Regions from separate parts of the Rahnella sp. 1L-D-7-B-C2 genome, predicted to be linked through region 3. Evidence: predicted binding sites of a transcription regulator. Region 3 holds the regulator's gene; each other region holds the start of a gene.
The links. The regulator Fur, encoded in region 3, represses iron uptake genes when iron is present. The targets are predictions, from matches to a motif close to ATAATAATGAGAACNACTATCAA.
Positions count from the first base shown of each region.

Region 1: exbB (tol-pal system-associated acyl-CoA thioesterase) is a predicted target of Fur. The motif match lies at 4,062-4,084, and genes of this name have one in related genera.
Region 2: sodA (superoxide dismutase [Mn]) is a predicted target of Fur. The motif match lies at 2,111-2,133, and genes of this name have one in related genera.

Region 1 is NZ_JBXAVQ010000006.1:219,069-225,703, reverse strand. It holds gene AC0Z7K_RS12805 (MFS transporter) at 1-436, opposite strand, end outside; gene garD (galactarate dehydratase) at 976-2,547, shown strand; gene exbD (TonB system transport protein ExbD) at 2,620-3,054, opposite strand; gene exbB (tol-pal system-associated acyl-CoA thioesterase) at 3,064-3,969, opposite strand; gene AC0Z7K_RS12785 (TRAP transporter substrate-binding protein) at 4,492-5,469, shown strand; gene AC0Z7K_RS12780 (TRAP transporter small permease) at 5,531-6,043, shown strand; gene AC0Z7K_RS12775 (TRAP transporter large permease) at 6,057-6,635, shown strand, end outside.
Region 2 is NZ_JBXAVQ010000004.1:92,918-99,552, reverse strand. It holds gene fdnG (formate dehydrogenase-N subunit alpha) at 1-1,015, opposite strand, end outside; gene fdhD (formate dehydrogenase accessory sulfurtransferase FdhD) at 1,161-2,003, shown strand; gene sodA (superoxide dismutase [Mn]) at 2,212-2,832, shown strand; gene AC0Z7K_RS08900 (methyl-accepting chemotaxis protein) at 3,106-5,049, shown strand; gene yiiM (6-hydroxyaminopurine reductase) at 5,166-5,837, shown strand; gene AC0Z7K_RS08890 (YibL family ribosome-associated protein) at 5,947-6,309, opposite strand; gene AC0Z7K_RS08885 (aminotransferase-like domain-containing protein) at 6,399-6,635, opposite strand, start outside.
Region 3 is NZ_JBXAVQ010000001.1:659,136-665,770, forward strand. It holds gene ybfF (esterase) at 1-504, shown strand, start outside; gene ybfE (LexA regulated protein) at 760-1,041, shown strand; gene AC0Z7K_RS02970 (methyl-accepting chemotaxis protein) at 1,120-2,784, opposite strand; gene fldA (flavodoxin FldA) at 3,204-3,731, shown strand; gene fur (ferric iron uptake transcriptional regulator) at 4,046-4,501, shown strand; gene AC0Z7K_RS02985 (beta-N-acetylhexosaminidase) at 4,646-6,635, opposite strand, start outside.

The DNA.
Region 1 (6,635 bases), on a different contig from region 3:
GGAACCAGGCAGCCACGATGCGGGCGTTCGCCGGGAAGGAAGGTGCTTCAGAAAAACCGAGCATAAAGCGCAGGATAAACAGCGTCAGCGCGCCGTATGCCAGCGGGAACCAGCCAACAAAGCCCTGCAACAACGTGAACAGTGACCAGAAAAACAGGCTGTAGGAGTAAACTTTTTTGGAACCGAAACGGTCCAGCAGCCAGCCGCCGGGCAGTTGCATGATGAGATAAGCCCAGCCGAACGCGGCGAAGATTTGCCCCATATCAGCGGCATCCAGGCCCAGCTCACGCGCGACCTCAGTACCGGCAATGGAAAGCGTTGCACGATCGGCATAATTCACCGCCGTGATAAGAAAAATAATCAGCAAAATATAATAGCGAATATGTGTTCGCGTCTTACTTTGCGCCAGTACGCGGGACTGGGAATGAACGCTCATGGTGACCCTCATTTTACTAGTACGGAAAAATTCGCAGGGAAATTACAGTTATCGAAATAACTTTTTTTCGTATCACCTGCTGGCTTCCTTTATATGAGACAGGCATTTCATCGTAATTTATCCATGCCTGAAATTTACCTGTATTGCTTTCAACGCGACCTTCAGAGGGCAAACACAGTATAAAAAACGAGGGCGGAAATAACACTGTGCATTCGCCCAAGAATACACCGTAAGATAACGACTATTTTTTTGCATCCACACATCGTGATGGGAGGATAATCACAGTTCACACGGGTTCTGAAAGCCTGCAAAACAAAGGGTGATATCCGTCACATCTATTCTGTCACCTGCCACACAGAATGACGTTCCGCGAGCGAAAAGCTGGTCAGTTGCACAATGAGGTTCCCGGACAGCTGCTTTATAATGGGGGCATACCCTGTAATGCCGGAAAGACAAAACGTTAACATTTGTACGCGACAACTTCAGAGAATTAACCGAAGGATCTTTTTTCGGGATGTTTAATAAACGCGGAGACAGTTATGTCACGTAATAAAGATAAAGAGCATGCAACCGACGCACTTTTCATTAAAGTTCATGAAAGCGATAACGTTGCCATTATTGTGAACGATAACGGCTTAAAAGCCGGCACCCGATTTTCAAATGGTCTGGAATTAATTGAGCATATTCCGCAAGGCCATAAAGTGGCTTTAGAACCGATTGCCAAAGGCGGCGATATTATTCGTTATGGTGAAGTGATCGGTTATGCCGTGCGGGAAATTTCGCAAGGCAGCTGGATTGACGAATCGCTGGTCGAACTGCCCGTTGCACCGGAGCTCGCCAGCCTGCCGCTGGCGACACGTGTTCCCCCGGCCTTACCGCCTCTTGAAGGCTACACGTTTGAAGGCTATCGCAACGAAGATGGCAGTGTGGGCACCAAAAACCTGCTCGGTATTACCACCAGCGTGCATTGCGTAGCGGGTGTGGTTGATTACGTGGTGAAAATCATCGAACGTGATTTACTGCCGAAATTCCCCAACGTTGATGGCGTGGTCGCGCTGAACCATTTGTACGGCTGCGGCGTGGCTATCAACGCACCGGCAGCGGTCGTGCCAATCCGCACCATCCACAATCTGGCGCTCAACCCGAACTTTGGCGGTGAGGTGATGGTGGTCGGTTTGGGCTGCGAGAAACTACAGCCGGAACGTCTGCTGGAAGGCACACCAGACGTGCAGGCCATCTCGCTCGACGATACTCACATCGTCCGTTTACAGGATGAACAGCACGTCGGTTTTCAGTCGATGGTTGACGATATTCTCACCGTCGCACAGTTCCATCTCGAACGCCTGAACCGCCGTCAGCGTGAAACTTGTCCGGCGTCAGATCTGGTGGTCGGTATGCAGTGTGGCGGCAGCGATGCTTTCTCCGGCGTGACCGCCAACCCGGCGGTCGGCTTCGCCTCGGATCTGCTGGTCCGCTGCGGTGGCACGGTAATGTTCTCCGAAGTGACCGAAGTACGCGACGCGATCCACCTGCTCACTCCGCGTGCAGCGGATGTTAGCGTCGGTAAACGGCTGCTGGAAGAGATGGCCTGGTACGATAATTATCTGTCGCTCGGGCAAACCGATCGCAGCGCCAACCCGTCGCCGGGCAACAAGAAAGGTGGACTGGCGAACGTAGTAGAAAAAGCGCTTGGCTCGATTGCGAAATCTGGCACCAGTGCGATTTCAGAAGTGTTGTCACCGGGACAGCGTCCGACCAAAAAGGGGCTGATCTTCGCCGCGACGCCCGCCAGTGATTTTGTCTGCGGCACGCAGCAACTGGCTTCAGGTATTACCGTTCAGGTCTTTACCACCGGGCGCGGTACGCCTTATGGCCTGCTGGCCGTGCCGGTAATCAAAATGGCAACCCGCACTACGCTGGCCAATCGCTGGCATGACCTGATGGACATCAATGCCGGTACCATTGCCACGGGCGACGCGACGATCGAAGACGTCGGCTGGGAGCTGTTCCACTTCATTTTAGATATCGCCAGCGGCCGCAAGAAAACCTGGTCAGACACCTGGGGCATTCACAATGCACTGGCAGTGTTTAACCCGGCACCGGTGACCTGATTCACATACCCAACATGCAAAAAGGCCAGCAAACGCTGGCCTTTTCTTTAGGACTTCACCGCAGATAAACGCTTACTTCGCGGCGGCTGCGCCGGTCTGTTCTGCACCGACCAGCCCAACTTTCAGGTAACCGGCTTTACGCAGGTTATCCATTACGTTCATCAGCGTTTCGTAATCCACCGTCTTATCTGCACGGAAGAAAATCGTACTTTGTTTGTTGCCCTGAGTACGCTGATCAAGCATGGCCGTCAGGTTGTCGCTGTTGACCGGGCTGTCGCCGAGGTACAACTGCTTGTCGGATTTCACCGTCAGGAAGATTGGTTTTTCCGGACGCGGCTGTGCTTTAGCCGTCGAAGCCGGTAAATCTACCCGTACATCTACGGTGGCCAGCGGCGCGGCAACCATGAAGATGATCAGCAGCACCAGCATGACGTCAATAAAAGGCGTGACGTTGATGTCATGCATTTCACCGCTTTCGTCGATATCGTCGTTTAACCGAATAGCCATAATCTGTTCTTATCCTACGCGTAACTGACCTGTCTGACCGCGCGGCGCATCGCCTTCGCTGGCAGCCAGATCCAAATCGCGGCCCTGTAACAGGATAATCTGCGCCGCCACGTCACCTACCTGATGGCGGTAAGACGTAATGGTACGGGCGAAAATATTGTAGATAACCACAGCAGGAATTGCGGCCACCAGGCCCACAGCTGTCGCCAGCAGTGCTTCTGCGATACCCGGCGCAACAACGGCCAGGTTAGTGGTTTGGGTTTGTGCGATACCGATGAAGCTGTTCATGATGCCCCAGACAGTGCCGAACAGGCCAACGAACGGAGAAATCGCGCCGATGGTGGCGAGGATCCCGTTGCCACGGCCCATGTGACGACCGGCAGCGCCGACGCGGCGCTCAAGGCGGAAGCCGGTACGTTCTTTGATGCCGTTATTGTCGGTAGAACCGGCAGACAGCTCGAGTTCGTTCTGCGCATCGCGGATCATCTGCGCGCTGATGCTGCTGGCGGCGAAGCTTTCAGCCTGCTCAGCGGCTTCGTCCAGCGTACGCACGGAAGACAGTGCGTCAAACTCACGGCGCATACGACGTTTGGCGCTGAACACTTCCGAACCTTTGCTGAACAGCAAAGCCCAGGTGACCACGGACGCCAGCAGCAGGCCAATCATGACGGTTTTCACCACCACATCAGCGTGATGGTACATACCTAATACAGACAAATCGGTTGGAATGACGGGAGCTTCGGTCGACGCAGGTTGCATGACAGGTGCTGGCGTTGTGTCAGCCGCAGCAGGCGCAGGTTGCGTGTTCTCAGAAGTGACGGCGTTCGCCGCCGGCGTCGCAGGCGCTGCCGTTGCGTTGCCGCTTAAACCAGCGACCAACATTAACGACATCAATACAGAGGTCGTTTTTTTCATTTTATTGCGAGCCGTTTTCACGCGTCGCCTCCAGCCAGAATCAATGTATATGGGTTAAATAACGCCGAATTATATCAAATAAAAAGGCCTAATTGATAGTCGTTCTCATTATTATTTACATTGTCGCGTCTGACGTCGCCAGTGTCCTTGACGGATGACAAGGTTTTGACCCTTTGGTCAATAGATCGTCAGTTTAATCTGCGTCACACTTTTGCAAATAATCCCGCACTAAATCAATCATCTGCCTGTAATTACCAAAGACAAAACAACGTTTTAAATATTAAGTAACGGTATTTTACATTTGTTGCGAGTTTGTGATAACGCTCAAATACCCAACAGTTATAAATAAGGTAAGGTGATTATCACGGGCAAAGACCTTACACCGGCATGTCCAGTATCTCACTCATTTACAAGATGTTTTAAAAGATTCTCATGTAGAACCGGCTAATTTCTTTATGCAAGACCGGTTCAATTTCGCCCTACCTTTTCATTTCATTATCGACTACCCCTGGAGACAAACTGATGAAAATGCAAAAAGCACTTCTCAGCCTTTGCCTGAGTTCCGCCACCCTGTTATTTACCTCCGGCCTGTCGGCACAAACGCTGAAAGCCGCCGATGTGCATCCGCAGGGCTACCCAAACGTGGTTGCTGTCCAGCACATGGGCGAGAAGCTGAAAGAGCAAACCGACGGACGTCTTGAAATCAAAACCTTCCCCGGCGGCGTGCTGGGCGATGAAAAGCAGGAAATCGAGCAGGCTCAGCTCGGCGCGCTGGATATCATTCGTGTGTCAATGACGCCGGTTGCCTCGATACTGCCGGAAATTAACGTGTTCACCCTGCCCTATATTTTCCGTGATGAAGACCACATGCACAAAGTGCTTGATGGTCAGATTGGCAAAGAGATCGGAGACAAAATCACTAACAACCCGAATTCGCGTCTGGTGTTCCTCGGCTGGATGGACGGCGGTACGCGTAATCTGATCACCAAAGAGCCGGTAGTAAAACCAGAAGATCTTAAAGGAATGAAGATCCGCGTTCAGGGCAGCCCGATTGCACTGGCCACGTTGAAAGCTATGGGGGCGAATCCGGTGGCGATGGGCGTCAGTGAGGTGTTCAGCGGAATGCAAACCGGCGTGATCGACGGTACCGAAAATAATCCGCCGACGTTCGTCGCGCACAACTATCTGCCAGTAGTGAAGAATTATACTTACAGCCGCCACTTCATTATCCCTGAGCTGTTCCTGTACTCGAAAGTGAAGTGGGACAAGCTGAAACCTGAAGACCAGCAGTTGATCCTCAAACTGTCGAAAGAAGCGCAGGATGAGCAGCGCGAACTGTGGAAAGCCTATAACGAGAAAGCCCTCGCCACGATGAAAGCGGGTGGCGTGAAATTCTACGAAATCGATCCGGCGACTTATGTGCAAGCCACACAGTCCGTGCGCGATGAGTTCGGCAAAGACCATAAAGAGCTGATGCAGCAAATCGCTGACGTTCAGTAAACACTGTCTCTGCTCGGGCAGCGACCGCTGCCCTTTTCCGACACTCACCGGGGGAAGCCTAATGATTTCCGGATATCACACCCTGATGGACATCCTTTACCGCGCTGCAATGTGGCTCGCCGGGATTGCGCTATTGCTGATGGTGGCAGTGATCCCCATCGGGATCTTCGCACGTTACGTTATGAACAGCGCACTGTCGTGGCCTGAACCGGTCGCCATCATGTGCATGGTGACGTTCACCTTTATCGGCGCTGCCGTCAGCTACCGCGCTGGCTCTCACATCGTGGTGGCGATGGTCACCGACCGTCTGCCCCCTGCCCTGAAAAAGTTCTCAGCGCTGCTGTCTGACCTGATGATGCTGGCCATCAGTATTTTCATCTTCTGGTACAGCATGCATCTGTGCAGCGAGCTCTGGACACAACCGGTAGCGGAGTTCCCACTGCTCACCGCCGGTGAAACCTATCTGCCGCTGCCGATAGGATCCGCCCTGACAATTTTATTTATCATTGAGCAGATCATCGCCGGACCGCAGCATCAGCGCCCGGTAGTGATACTGGGCAATTCCGACGCCTGACCCGGAGACGTTTATGGACGCACTCATTTTATTATTAACGCTGGGGGTGATGCTGGCTATCGGCGTGCCGGTAGCGTACGCCGTCGGCCTCAGCGCGCTGGCCGGTGCCTGGTGGATCGACCTGCCGTTTGAGGCACTGATGATCCAGCTGACCAACGGCGTAAACAAGTTTTCACTTTTGGCGATCCCGTTCTTTATTCTGGCGGGCGCGATCATGGCCGAAGGTGGCATCGCCCGCAGGCTGGTGAGTTTTGCCTACATCTTTGTCGGGTTTATTCGCGGCGGACTGTCGCTGGTCAACATTGTTGCTTCGACGTTTTTCGGTGCGATCTCCGGCTCGTCGGTGGCAGATACCGCGTCGATCGGTTCGGTGATGATCCCGGAAATGGAGAAAAAAGGGTACCCACGCGATTTCGCCGCTGCGGTCACCGCCAGCGGTTCGGTGCAGGCGATCCTGACACCACCGAGCCATAACTCAGTGATTTACTCGCTGGCGACCGGAGGTACGGTCTCAATAGCCGCGTTGTTCATCGCCGGTATTCTGCCCGGTTTGTTGCTCAGCCTGACGCTGATGGTGATGTGCGTAGTGTTT
Region 2 (6,635 bases), on a different contig from region 3:
GCCAGCTGTCTTTGTTATAGGCTTTCTTCCCGGCGTCGAAGCCGCTGAACAGGCCGTCGTTAAACGCATAATCTTCCCGCACCAGCAGGCTGGCGTTGGTGTATTCCCTGACGTAGTCGGTCTGAATTTTATTATGTGTAATCAGGTAGTTGATCATGCCGAGCAGGAAGGCGGTGTCGGAACCGGCGCGGATAGGTGCGTAGATATCGGCCACAGCGGCGCTGCGGTTAAAGCGCGGATCGACAACGATGACTTTGGCGTTATTTTTGGTTTTTGCCTCAATCACCCATTTGAATCCGACCGGATGCGCTTCGGCAGCATTTCCGCCCATTATTAAAATCACGTTGGCGTTTTTAATGTCTACCCAGTTGTTGGTCATCGCCCCGCGTCCAAAGCTTGGCGCTAAGGCGGCGACGGTCGGGCCGTGACACAGACGCGCCTGACAGTCGATAGCAACCATCCCGAGCGCGCGGGTAAATTTCTGATCCAGCAGGCCGGTTTCGTTACTGGCCGCAGAGGAACAGAGCATCCCGGTGGTCAGCCAGCGGTTGACCGTCACGTTGTTGTCGTTTTTCTCGACGAAGTTGGCATCGCGATCATCTTTCATCAGGCGGGCGATACGGGAAATCGCCTCGTCCCAGCTGATGCGCTGCCATTTATCAGAGCCCGGCGCGCGATATTCCGGGTATTTGAGGCGCCCTTCGCTGTGAATGTAATCCAGCACGCCAGCGCCTTTCGGGCACAACGAGCCACGACTGACCGGATGATCGGCGTCACCCTCGACGTGGAAAATGTTCTCAGTGACATTTTTTGCGCCATCGCCCTGGCTGTAAATCAGCATTCCGCAACCGACCGAACAATAAGTACAGTTATTACGGGTTTCGCGCGAACGCAGCAGTTTGTACTGACGCGTTTCGGCCAGCGCCAGTGTCGGGGTAAAACCCAATAAAGCCGCCGTGGTGCCGGCCATACCGCCTGCACATATTTTGAATAATTGTCTTCTGCTGACTTGCATGAAAGACTCCTTCCCATCATTTGTTAACACATTGCTTTTCAAATTGTCGCTTTCCCCGTCAGACGCGGAAGCGGTAAAATTCAAGCCAGATACCCATTTTTTTTGTACGGCTTATGTAGCCGGAATGTTTATAAGGTTATTGCTAATGGATGTCCATCAAGTAAACGAACTGGGCAAAAAAGATGATAAAAAAGTGACTCAGATCATCGGAGCCAGCCAAAAACCGGTGATGCAGCGCACACATCCTGGCGAACTGGAAGACGACTGGATTGCAGAAGAAGTGCCCGTTGCGCTGGTCTATAACGGGATTTCGCATGTGGTGATGATGGCGTCGCCGAAAGATCTCGAAGCCTTTGCGCTGGGATTCTCGCTGTCGGAAGGAATTATCGAATCGGCTGCGGATATTTACGGGCTGGACGTGACACCAAACTGTAACGGTATTGAAGTTAACATCGAGTTATCGAGCCGCCGTTTTGCCGGGCTGAAAGAACGACGTCGCGCCATGGCGGGCCGCACCGGTTGCGGCGTTTGCGGCATCGAGCAGTTGGGTGATTTATTCCGTCCGCTCGCGCCGTTGCCGTTTACCCAAACGTTTGAACTGGCAAATCTGGATAAGGCGCTGAGTCAGTTGAAATCCGTGCAGGAAATTGGCCAGCTGACCGGCTGCACGCACGCCGCCGCGTGGATAACGTCGCAGGGTGAATTATTAGGTGGCTGCGAAGACGTGGGACGTCACGTGGCACTCGACAAAATGCTCGGCCTGCGTGAAAAGCAAAGCGGATGGAAAACAGGTGCCGCACTGGTGTCGAGCCGCGCCAGCTATGAAATGGTGCAGAAAACCGCGATGTGCGGCATCGAAATCCTGTTCGCCGTTTCCGCCGCCACGACGCTTGCCGTCGACGTCGCTGAAAAATGCAATCTGACGCTGGTCGGTTTCAGCAAACCCGGCCGCGCGACGGTGTATACGCATCCGCAGCGGTTAAGGTAGTCGTCTAAGCACCGCGTGCCTTTAGACAATTTCGGATTCGCTGCTGTTATCTGGTTCTAAGCCCCGTATAACAGGGGCTTACAAGTACCCGCACAAAGTGCGGAGCATAGATAATCATTTTCAATATCATTTAATTAACTATAATGATCCGACTGATTACGCGGTGCTCACAATGACGGTGCCGCCCTACACTATGGAGACGATGAACATGAGTTATTCACTGCCATCACTGCCTTACGCATACGACGCACTCGAACCGCATTTCGACAAAGAAACGATGGAAATCCATCACTCTAAACATCACCAGGCTTACGTGAACAACGCTAACGCTGCACTGGAAAGTCTGCCAGAACTGGCAAAACTTTCTGTTGAAGAGCTGATCGCGAACCTGGACAAAGTTCCTGCGGATAAGAAAGTCGCACTGCGTAATAACGCAGGTGGCCACGCTAACCACAGCCTGTTCTGGAAAGGCCTGAAAACCGGCACCACCTTACAGGGTGAACTGAAATCCGCTATCGAGCGCGATTTCGGCAGCGTTGACGCGTTCAAAGAGACTTTCGAAAAAGCAGCAACCACTCGTTTCGGCTCAGGCTGGGCGTGGCTGGTTCTGAAAGACGGCAAACTGGCCGTAGTTTCAACGGCTAACCAGGACAGCCCGCTGATGGGCGAAGCCGTTTCTGGCGCTTCCGGTTACCCGCTGCTGGGTCTGGACGTTTGGGAACATGCTTACTACCTGAAATATCAGAACAAACGCCCTGACTACATCAAAGCATTCTGGGATGTTGTGAACTGGGACGAAGCAGCAAAACGTCTGGCTGAAGCGAAATAATTCCGCCCTGCCGCCCTTAACGGGCACGATGTTTTCGCCAATGGCGGGTCTGTGACCCGCCTTTTTTATGCGTGTAATATGCTGAAAACGTTACCCTGATCACCATAATCAAGTGAATCATTTTTATTTACCCCGCTTTTTTCCGACTTCGCTCTCATTTATCAAAAATACCCCGCAGCACCCATAAAGTTTATTTTTACTCCACCGATAGATTGTTCACAAAGGCGTTACAAAACCGCTAATTTTCGCAGGGATGTACTACGGAGAACGATTATGGGTAACGGCACGGGTCTTTCGCAGTGGATGAATAATCTCAAGGTGGGCACCAAACTGGGTCTGGGATTCGGATTGGTATTATTGATCGCCGCCGTGATCACCGTGGCAGGCATGGTCAAACTTAATGACATCAGCCAGCGGGCTGAGAAAGTCGATTTTAGTAATCAGATGAATGCGTTACTCAACGATGCGCGTCTTAGCCGCACGCTGTATCAGCTTAAGTACGATCCCGTCTATCTCCAGCAGAATCAGGACAAAATCAACGCGCTTTCGCAGCTGATTGCCCAATCTAAAGGCACACTGGAATGGGATGCCACCAGCCAGGCGAATCTCGATCAGGTGCCGGTGAAAATCCGGGAATATCAGCAGGCGCAGGACGCGTTTAAAAAGGCCGTCGATATGAAAGACGCCGTGCGTGCCAGCTGGAATCTTTCTGAAACCGAAGCGGTAGTGAAACGCCTGCAAGATCAGCTGCGCGTGGAAGATGCCGATCCTTCCATCCGCTTGTCTCTGGCGGAAGTAATTCAGAAACTGATCAGCGTGCGTTACTACGTGCGAGGCTTGTTGCTGAACATGGATAAAGAATCCGAAACCACATTGCTGAAGGCCATTGATGATACGCAGGCAAACGCCAAAAAACTGAACGCGCTGTTACTGCCGAATCAGCAGGCCACACTGGCTCCGCTGATGACCGCGCTGGCCGACTATAAAAGCCATGTCGTCGCCTATATGCCTGCCTATGATGAAGAACAGCAGAACTCGCAGGTGCTGTCGGTCAAAGCCAGTGAGATGAATACGCTGGTGGGAAAAATCTTCAAAAATGAGCTGGCAAATACACACACTGATATCAGCCGTGCACAGTTAATGATGATGGTGATAACGCTGACAGTGCTGCTGGCCGGGATTTTAATCGCATGGCGCATCACCCGTCAGATTACTCAGCCGCTGCGCGCCACCTTGCAGACCGCCGAGCTGATTGCCAAAGGTGATCTGACCGCAGCACATCCGACGACGCGTCGCGACGAGCTGGGCATGCTGATGAATGCGGTTGCGGCGATGAGCCAGAACCTCAGCACCATGATTTACGAAATCCGCTCGGGCGTGACGCAGGTTTCCCACGCGGCGGCCGAAATCGCCGCCGGAAATACCGATTTGTCATCACGCACCGAACAGCAGGCGGCTGCGGTGGAAGAGACGGCAGCCAGCATGGAAGAACTGAGCGCAACGGTGAAACAGAACGCCGATAACGCGCATCACGCCAGCAAACTTGCCAGTGAAGCCTCCGGCACTGCCACGCTCGGCGGTAAGCAGGTCAGCGACGTTGTCGACACCATGCAACAGATTTCCGGCAGTTCGAAGCGTATTGCTGAAATTACTTCTGTGATCAACGGCATCGCCTTCCAGACCAACATTCTGGCGCTGAACGCCGCAGTCGAAGCAGCAAGAGCCGGAGAACAAGGGCGCGGCTTCTCGGTGGTTGCCTCTGAAGTCCGCACGCTGGCACAGCGCAGTGCTCAGGCCGCGAAAGAAATCGAAGGGCTGATTGCCGAATCGGTCGAGCGCGTCAATACCGGCGCGAAACTGGTGGAAAACACCGGTCGCACCATGCAGGACATCGTTAAATCGGTTTCGCACGTGCGCGATATTATGGGTGAAATTGCTTCGGCGTCTGACGAGCAAAGCCGCGGCATCAGCCAGATTTCTCAGGCTATCGTCGAGATGGACAGCACCACCCAGCAGAACGCCGCGCTGGTGGAGCAGTCTTCTGCTGCCGCAGATTCTTTGGAAGATCAGGCGGCTACGCTGACGCAGGCGGTCTCGGTATTCCGTCTGGCGGATAACCGCAATATGGAGCACGCACCGGCGGCCAATGCGCTGCGTCGCCCGGCGCTTTCTCCGGTGCAGAACAAAACCAGCCAGGAAAACTGGGAAACTTTCTGATCCCTCTTTTCACCCTGCGCGCTTTCTCACCGATGGCGCGCGGGGTGATTCTTCCTACTCACGGCATGGGATGCAGGTTATGCTGAGGTCAACGACTGATTCCGAGCGGAGATCTTATGCATTATCCCGACGTCTACATTGGTACTGTTGAGAGCTACCCTGATTACTCACCAAGCGCAATTGCCAAACGTCAGGTCAACGGCGGCATACCATTAACGCATCTGGGCCTGGAAGGCGATCAGCACGCCGAAACGTCTTATCACGGCGGCGCGGATCGCGCGCTGTGTCATTTTCCACGCGAGCATTACGCCTGGCTGCGTCAGCAATTTCCTGAAGAAGAAGAGCGCTTTCATCCGCCCGCGTTTGGCGAGAACCTTTCCACGCTGGGCATGACTGAAGAGAATGTGTTTATCGGCGATATCTTCCGCTGGGGCGAGGCGCTGATTCAGGTCACGCAGCCACGTGCGCCCTGTTATAAGCTGAACCATTTTCTCGACTGCAAAAATCTGTCGCTGTTACTGCAAAGCAGCGGGCGCTGCGGCTGGTTGTATCGCGTGGTGGGCAGCGGAAATATCAGCGGCGATCGTCCGCTGGAGTTGCTGACGCGCAACAGCGACGTCTCAGTCGCTGAGGCGATTTCTATCGCGTTTCACATGCCGTTCGATGAAGAACAATATCGCCGTCTGATGTCCGCCGCAGGGATTTCTGCCAGCTGGAGCAAGACGATGCAGATGCGTCTGGTGAACCGCAAGATTGAGGATTTTGGACGGAGATTGTTTGGGAAGTAGGGTCTTGCTCCTCCCCCTGCAAGGGTGGGAGGCAGGGAGGGGGTATTGCAAACGGCAGAGAGGCCATTAATACCCCAACCCTACCCTTCGCAGGGAAGGGCGTTAAAAATCAGAACGCTTTTTTAGCGAAACCGGTTACCACTTTCAGGCCCATTTCGCGTCCCAGCGCGGTCATCGGGTGAACGACCACGATTCCGCGTACGGTTTTCTTCAGCGTGCCCATATCAGCCTGTTCTTTCTTAGTGATTTCACGGCTGAACGGCAACTGCTCCAGCTTCTGTGCTTCGGTGCTGAGTTTTTTGACCCGCACATCTTTCAGGCGCGCAATTTCAGCGGCCAGCTTTTCTTTCTCTTCTTCGTGCCTGGCGATGAGATCAGAATTACCCTGCTGGATAACCGTAGGGTCTTTGTGATTCAGGGCATCAAGCATGTCGCTGAGGCGTTTAATCTCGGCTTTTTCGATTTCTTTCATGGTGTCAGATCCGTTCATGCCGCAGCGGGCAAAACTGTAAATTGGGAATAATAACCGTCAGTGTATCAGGAAGTGGGCAATTCTTCAGCTCACTCCTGCGATTCTGCCAGCCCCGGAGGCAAACCGCACATCTCACAGGCGCGCTGGCCAATGCGGACCATGGCCGAAATATACCGCGTGTCGAACACATAACAACAGGATAGCCGCAGGCCATTGGTGTAACGGCCGCTCGGCGAATAAAGCTGGCCTGGCGTCATGCAGATTTTATCCTCTAATAGCTGGCGGAATAACGCCACGCAATCGACGCCCGCCGGGAAATCCACCCA
Region 3 (6,635 bases):
GGGGGAAAAGCCGCGATGGCGCTGACGGCGCTTATCCCGGACCGCATCGAAAAGCTGATCGCCATTGATATCGCACCGGTGGATTATCACACCCGCCGTCACGACGAAATTTTTGCCGCGATTAATGCCGTGACCACCGCCGGAGTACGCGATCGCACGTCTGCCACCGCCTGCATGCAAGAGCATATAAAGGAAGATGGCGTGATCCAGTTCCTGCTCAAATCCTTCCAGCAGGGAGAATGGCGTTTCAACGTGCCGGTTTTGATGAGTGAGTACGATACGATTATCGGCTGGGAGAATGTGCCCGCGTGGGATCACCCGGCCTTATTCATTCGCGGCGGCCTGTCGCCGTATGTGCAGGACGCCTACCGTGAAGATATTGCCCGCCAGTTCCCGCAGGCAAAAGCCTATGTGGTCGCCGGAACCGGTCACTGGGTTCACGCGGAAAAACCTGACGCCGTGCTACGCGCTGTGCATCGTTTCATCGATTCGCCTGAGGTTTAACATCCTGGGGATAAATTGTGCAAAAAGTCTGCACAACTTCAGAAGTTATCATGAAATCAGGGCAATCAGGCGTTGTGAACTCCTGGCGCGCTAGGGTATGATTGCGCGCTATAATTTTGCCGCCCCGTTTCGCTCAGGTCGAGTGGCGGGGGGTGAATTGGGTCAGGGTTTCTTAGCCCGAAATGTGTGAAACGCTCGTCAGGAATCGGCTTGCCGTTTTCCGATGTAAAAACTTCCCTGGTTGTACCGCTACCTATGGCAAAAGAACAACTGGATCGCACGACGATTGATCTGTTCGCAGATGACCGCCGTCCGGGGCGTCCAAAAACAAATCCGCTATCCCGTGATGAACAGCTCAGGATCAACAAGCGCAACCAGTTACGCCGCGATAAAGCGAGCGGCCTGCGTCGTGTCGAGCTGAAAATGAACGCCGATGCTGTTGATACACTCAATAAGCTGGCAGAAGAACGCAATATCAGCCGGAGCGAATTGATTGAAGAGATGCTGCTGGCGCATCTTAACGGTCATGAAGGCTGATTAAAAACGGGTAACCTTTTCAGGCTACCCGTTTGTTTTTCTACTTATACTGCTCAACGTGTCCCTTCACTGCATTACTCAGAACGTTTCCCAGTTTTCCGAACTTTTCGCAGAAATCATGCCCGTATCCGGTCGTAACAACGGCGCAGAAATCATTCCCGCAGGTTTTGACCCGACGCGCGTGACGCTGTCTCGTAGTTTGAACGTCGCAACGGCGTTATTGAGCAATGCGGCCTGCTCTTCCAGAGAAACGGCGGCCTGAGATGCCTGTTCCACCAGCGCGGCATTTTGCTGGGTGACGCTGTCCATCTGCGTGACGGCCACAGCGACCTGGCTGATGCCTTTGCTTTGCTCATCGGAGGCAGACGCGATTTCCGCCATGATGTCGGTGACATGCGTAATCGAGCGCACCACTTCGTTCATGGTCTGACCGGCGTTCTCCACCAGTTTGGATCCGCTGTCAACGCGGGAAACCGATTCGCTGATGAGCTGCTCAATCTCCTTCGCGGCCTGCGCGCTGCGCTGTGCCAGATTACGCACTTCGCTGGCGACCACGGCAAATCCGCGCCCCTGTTCACCTGCGCGCGCGGCTTCTACCGCAGCGTTCAGCGCCAGAATGTTGGTCTGGAAGGCAATGCTGTTGATGACCGAGGTTATCTCAGCAATTTTCTTCGAGCTGCCGGAAATATCTTTCATGGTACTGACAACGTCGGCCACAATGTTGCCGCCTTTGCGGGCGGTGCCAGACGCTTCAATCACCAGCTGGCTGGCGTGATGGGCGTTGTCGGCGTTATGTTTCACCGTTGCGGTCAGCTCTTCCATGCTGGCTGCCGTTTCTTCCAGCGCCGAGGCCTGCTCTTCCGTACGGGAAGAGAGATCGTTATTGCCGGCAGAAATTTCGGACGCTCCCTGATAAATGTTGTTGGTACAGTTGCGGATGGTTTGAACCGTGTTCACCAGGCTGGCTTGCATGATGTTGAGTAACGGGATCAGCTTACCGGCACAGTTTTTACCAAACTCTTCCATTTGATTTGTCAGATCACCGCTGGCAATCAGTGCAAACTGATCGCGGATCTTATCCAGCGGTTTCACCAGCGCCATAACAAGATAGCGGTCAGTCAGCAGCAGAATAATCAGACCAATGATGAACGCTGTAATCTGAATCACTTTGCTGACGTAGGTCAGATGGTTAGATTCCGTTTGCGCCGCGCTGAAGTCCACGGCAATCTGGCCGCTGACTTTTTGCATTGCCGCGCCAAAATCACGGCTCAGCGGCGGAACGGTGGTGTTCGCTAACTGATTGTAGACATCGATATTTTTGTTGCTGGCAGCCTCAAACAACGGGTTGACGCCCTGGGCGACAAGACTTTCCCAGCTGGCAAGCAACTCCTGAACCGCAGATTCTTCCAGGCCCGGATGTGGCGCAGCTTTAAATCCCGCCAAAGCCTGAGTCAGGCCATCGAGAGACTGTTTTGCGCTATCAAAAATTTCCGGCCCTTTGGTCGGATCGGCCTGAAGCTGCGAGACGGCACGGCTCAAACGGGTGACGGTACGAAAATACTGATCATTTCCTTTGCTGATCAGCGCCATGTTGTTGACGAGTTCGGAACTGTTCCTGGTGTTTTGGGTCAGTGTGTTAAGCGAGCTGACGGTGTAAAGCGATACACCGGCCCACATGACGCAAAAAACGCCAAGAATGGCTAATAAAGCGGTCCTGATGGTAATGTTTTTCAAAAACTGCACGATATGCCTCTCTCGAAACATGACTGTTTCTGGTCTGAGGATTGAGGGGGATGCGGAGAATCAAGACATGTAACCAGCGGGCGGGTGCCTCTGGACATGTTTGAACACCTCTCCGGGCATCGATTTCTTTATTATGTTGAGATTGCTCTCGCATCATCTATCGGCTGAGCGTGCTTAAACTTAAGGAGTGCGTCGGACTATTTCTTCACTTTGCTTTTAACCTCAATACCTTTGAGGTTAAACACAGACATTCAAAAGACACGAAGGCGATAACACTTAAAAAGTTTGGCCGATAAACTTATTCGTCAGTTAAGAAGGCGCGCAGAAGCATATTCTCCGCCACGCGAGTTTGCTATTATCAGCGTTATTATTGCCTGCAATGTAGGGCTTATCATTGAGAACAAGAGGTTAGACATCTTATGGCCGTAGTAGGAATCTTCTTTGGATCCGATACAGGTAACACCGAAAACATCGCAAAAATGATCCAGAAACAACTGGGTAAAGATGTTGCTGAGGTGCATGACATTGCGAAGAGCAGCAAAGAGGATCTGGAAAAATTCGATATTTTGCTGATCGGTATTCCAACCTGGTATTACGGTGAAGCCCAGTGTGACTGGGATGACTTCTTCCCTAGCCTGGAAGAGATCGACTTCGAAGGTAAGCTGGTTGCGCTGTTTGGCTGTGGCGATCAGGAAGACTATGCAGAATATTTCTGTGACGCACTGGGCACCGTGCGCGACATCATTGAGCCACGCGGCGCGGTGATTGTGGGTCACTGGCCAACCGAAGGCTACCACTTCGAAGCCTCAAAAGGTCTGGCCGATGATAAACACTTCATCGGACTGGCGATTGACGAAGACCGTCAGCCTGAATTAACCAATGAGCGCGTTGATGCGTGGGTTAAGCAAATTACAGAAGAATTGAGCCTTTCAGAAATTATTGGCTAAAAACCCTGTTGGCCCTGAGGATTTATTCTACAATTGAAGGGCCAAACTATTACTGAAATTAACAATTTAGCCACAACAAAATTGTTACTTTCCGTAGTATCAAGGTACACTGAGTTCATCTGTTTTTTCTATCGATCAAGTCGTTGCATTATCTGGTGTGACTGGCATTTAGTGATCTTTATTAACAGGCAATCGTTTAGGGGATCGGCACACTTCCGTTAAACGAAGGATCCTAAACGAACAATTTTGTGCCGCTGATGCCACAGGCTCCATGCCTCAACTTGATTAGCACATAGTAACAGGACTGAATCCGCATGACTGACAACAACACCGCACTGAAGAAAGCCGGCTTAAAAGTCACGCTTCCGCGCCTTAAAATCCTGGAAGTGCTGCAAGCGCCGGAAGGTCATCACGTGAGTGCGGAAGATCTGTACAAACAACTGATTGATATGGGTGAAGAGATTGGTCTGGCGACGGTTTACCGCGTTTTGAACCAGTTTGATGACGCCGGTATCGTGACCCGTCATAACTTCGAAGGCGGCAAATCCGTATTCGAACTGACCCAGCAACATCACCACGACCACCTGATCTGCTTAGATTGTGGCCGCGTGATTGAATTCCGCGACGAATATATCGAAGGTCGTCAGCGTGAAATCGCTAAGAAACATGGCATCAAACTGACCAACCACAGCCTGTACCTGTACGGTCACTGTGAAGCAGGCGATTGCCGCGAAGATGATTCTTTGCACAATGATAAACCCGCGCAGTAATCTGCCCGGTTCGGCGAAGTTGCCGTCAACGTAAAGACTTAACTAACCGCTGAAAAGCGGTTTTTTTTGGCCTACGCGATGAACATCAGATGTAAAAAACCCCGGAAAACCGGGGTTTTGTTTTTTAGCCTCAGGCGGTTTCGCTTAAAGCTTATCTGTCACCGGCTCTGCACGGCTGAAGCGTTTACCATCCGCAGACGCGGAGCGTACCCAGACGTCACCGGTGATTTGCGGTTTTTGAACATCATCATAACGCTGCCATTGCTTGCCACCGTCGACGGAATACTCTATCGCCAGCCCGGGCAGCGACGTATTCGCCTGAAGTTTTCCGCCGTTCACCTGCGCGCCCGGCACAGGCAGACGATAAGCAACGCCTGCCGCATCCATTTTCGGTAACTCTCGCTGCCCCATCAGGTTGGCGAAGCGCAGCCAGTCGGTGTGCAGTGCTTTGGTATCGACGTGATGAGTTTTACCACCGGCGAATTCGCGTCCTGCCTTATAATCCATTTCCCAGTTTGCCCGGTGCCAGGCACGTTCTGCCAGCGGCAACAGTCGCGGATAGATCATGTATTCCATCCGGTCATCGGTACGCACCACTTCGCTCCACAGTTGTGCGGAAATCCCGTACGCGCCCGGCCAGGGTTTGTCACTTTTCGCCTCGAAAGCGTTACCGTCACGATCGACAGAGGTTTCAGCATTCTGCGGCAGGTTATCCGGTGCGAAGCTGAAAACTTTCGCTTCATCGCTGTAACGTGTACCCCAATAGAACCCCTTTTCCAGCGGAGTCACTTCGTACGGGAAGTCGAAGTAAACGTAATCCGGATTCGAAATTGTCACTTCGAAGCCTTTGTTCGCCCAATCGTTTACTGAGTCGAAACCGCCCCAATAGAGCGTATCCCAGAAGTTTACGCCGATACGTTTAGTGGCGAAGGAACTGGCATCTCTGGCATCTTTCAGGCCGTCCTGCCATGCCTGCATTCTTTCGATACCGTGGGCATTCACCAGCTTGCTGACTTCCATTGCGAAGTAACTTGGCAGATGCTCAACGTCCGCGACTTTGCCGGAAGAAATCATTGCCTGACAGACCTGTGACTGCGCCCAGGGTTTATCCTGCTTGCTCAGATCAATCACGCCTTTTGCCGGATCGATCTTACCGTTTTTATCCTGATAGCCCGGACCGAGGAAGATGTTTTTCGCCTCGTCACCGCCAAAATGCCAGGTGCTGAGCGGCTGTCCGGCCTCTTTGTGCATTTGGGCGATTTCGCCAATCACTTTATCTGCAAAGCGTTTGGACGATTCCATACAAGGGTTCAGATACCCGTGGCGATCATAGAACTGGACGCCGGTAGTATTTGAGGTGTCAGTCGGATCCAGCAGGCGGAACTCATTGGCTTCTTCCTCTTTACCCGCCGCATGCAGTTTTCGGTAACGCGCCTCCATTGAAATCACCGCCGCACGGGCGTGCGCAGGCATGTCGATTTCCGGGATCACGTTGATCTGACGCGCATTGGCGTACTTCACAATCTCGATGTAATCGGCACGGGAGAAATGCCCGCTGCCGTTGTTGTCCGAATCCGGGCCAGAACCCAACTGCGGCAACAGGCATTTGGTTTCAGTCAGGTCGTGACAGCGTTTACTGCCGATATCCGTGAGCTCCGGCAAGCCAGGGATCTCGATGCGCCAGCCCTCATCATCGCTAAGATGGAAGTGGAAAGTATTCAGTTTGTATGCGGACATCTGGTCGAGTAATCGCAGAACCGCGGCTTTAGAATGGAAGTTGCGGCCAACGTCGAGGAACATCGCGCGGTATTCAAAACGCGGTGCATCTTTGGCGTCCAGGCTGGCGATTTTTTTACTGCCATCGGCAGGCACTAAAGAAAGAATCGACTGTAAACCGTAGAACACGCCGGCCTGATCGAAACCGGTAACCTGTGCACCCTTCTCACCAATATTGAGAATATACGCGCCTTCAGTCGCCTGCTTTCCGCTGAATTTGTCTTTCTCAATGCGCGTAGTGATCGGATAGCCTTTGGCATTTTCAGTGATGCCCAGCAGCGCAAAGCGTTCGGTCACCGCGATCGCCGCCGGTTTGGCCAGCGCGCTCAGATCGAGTGCCACGCCGCCTGCCAGCGAC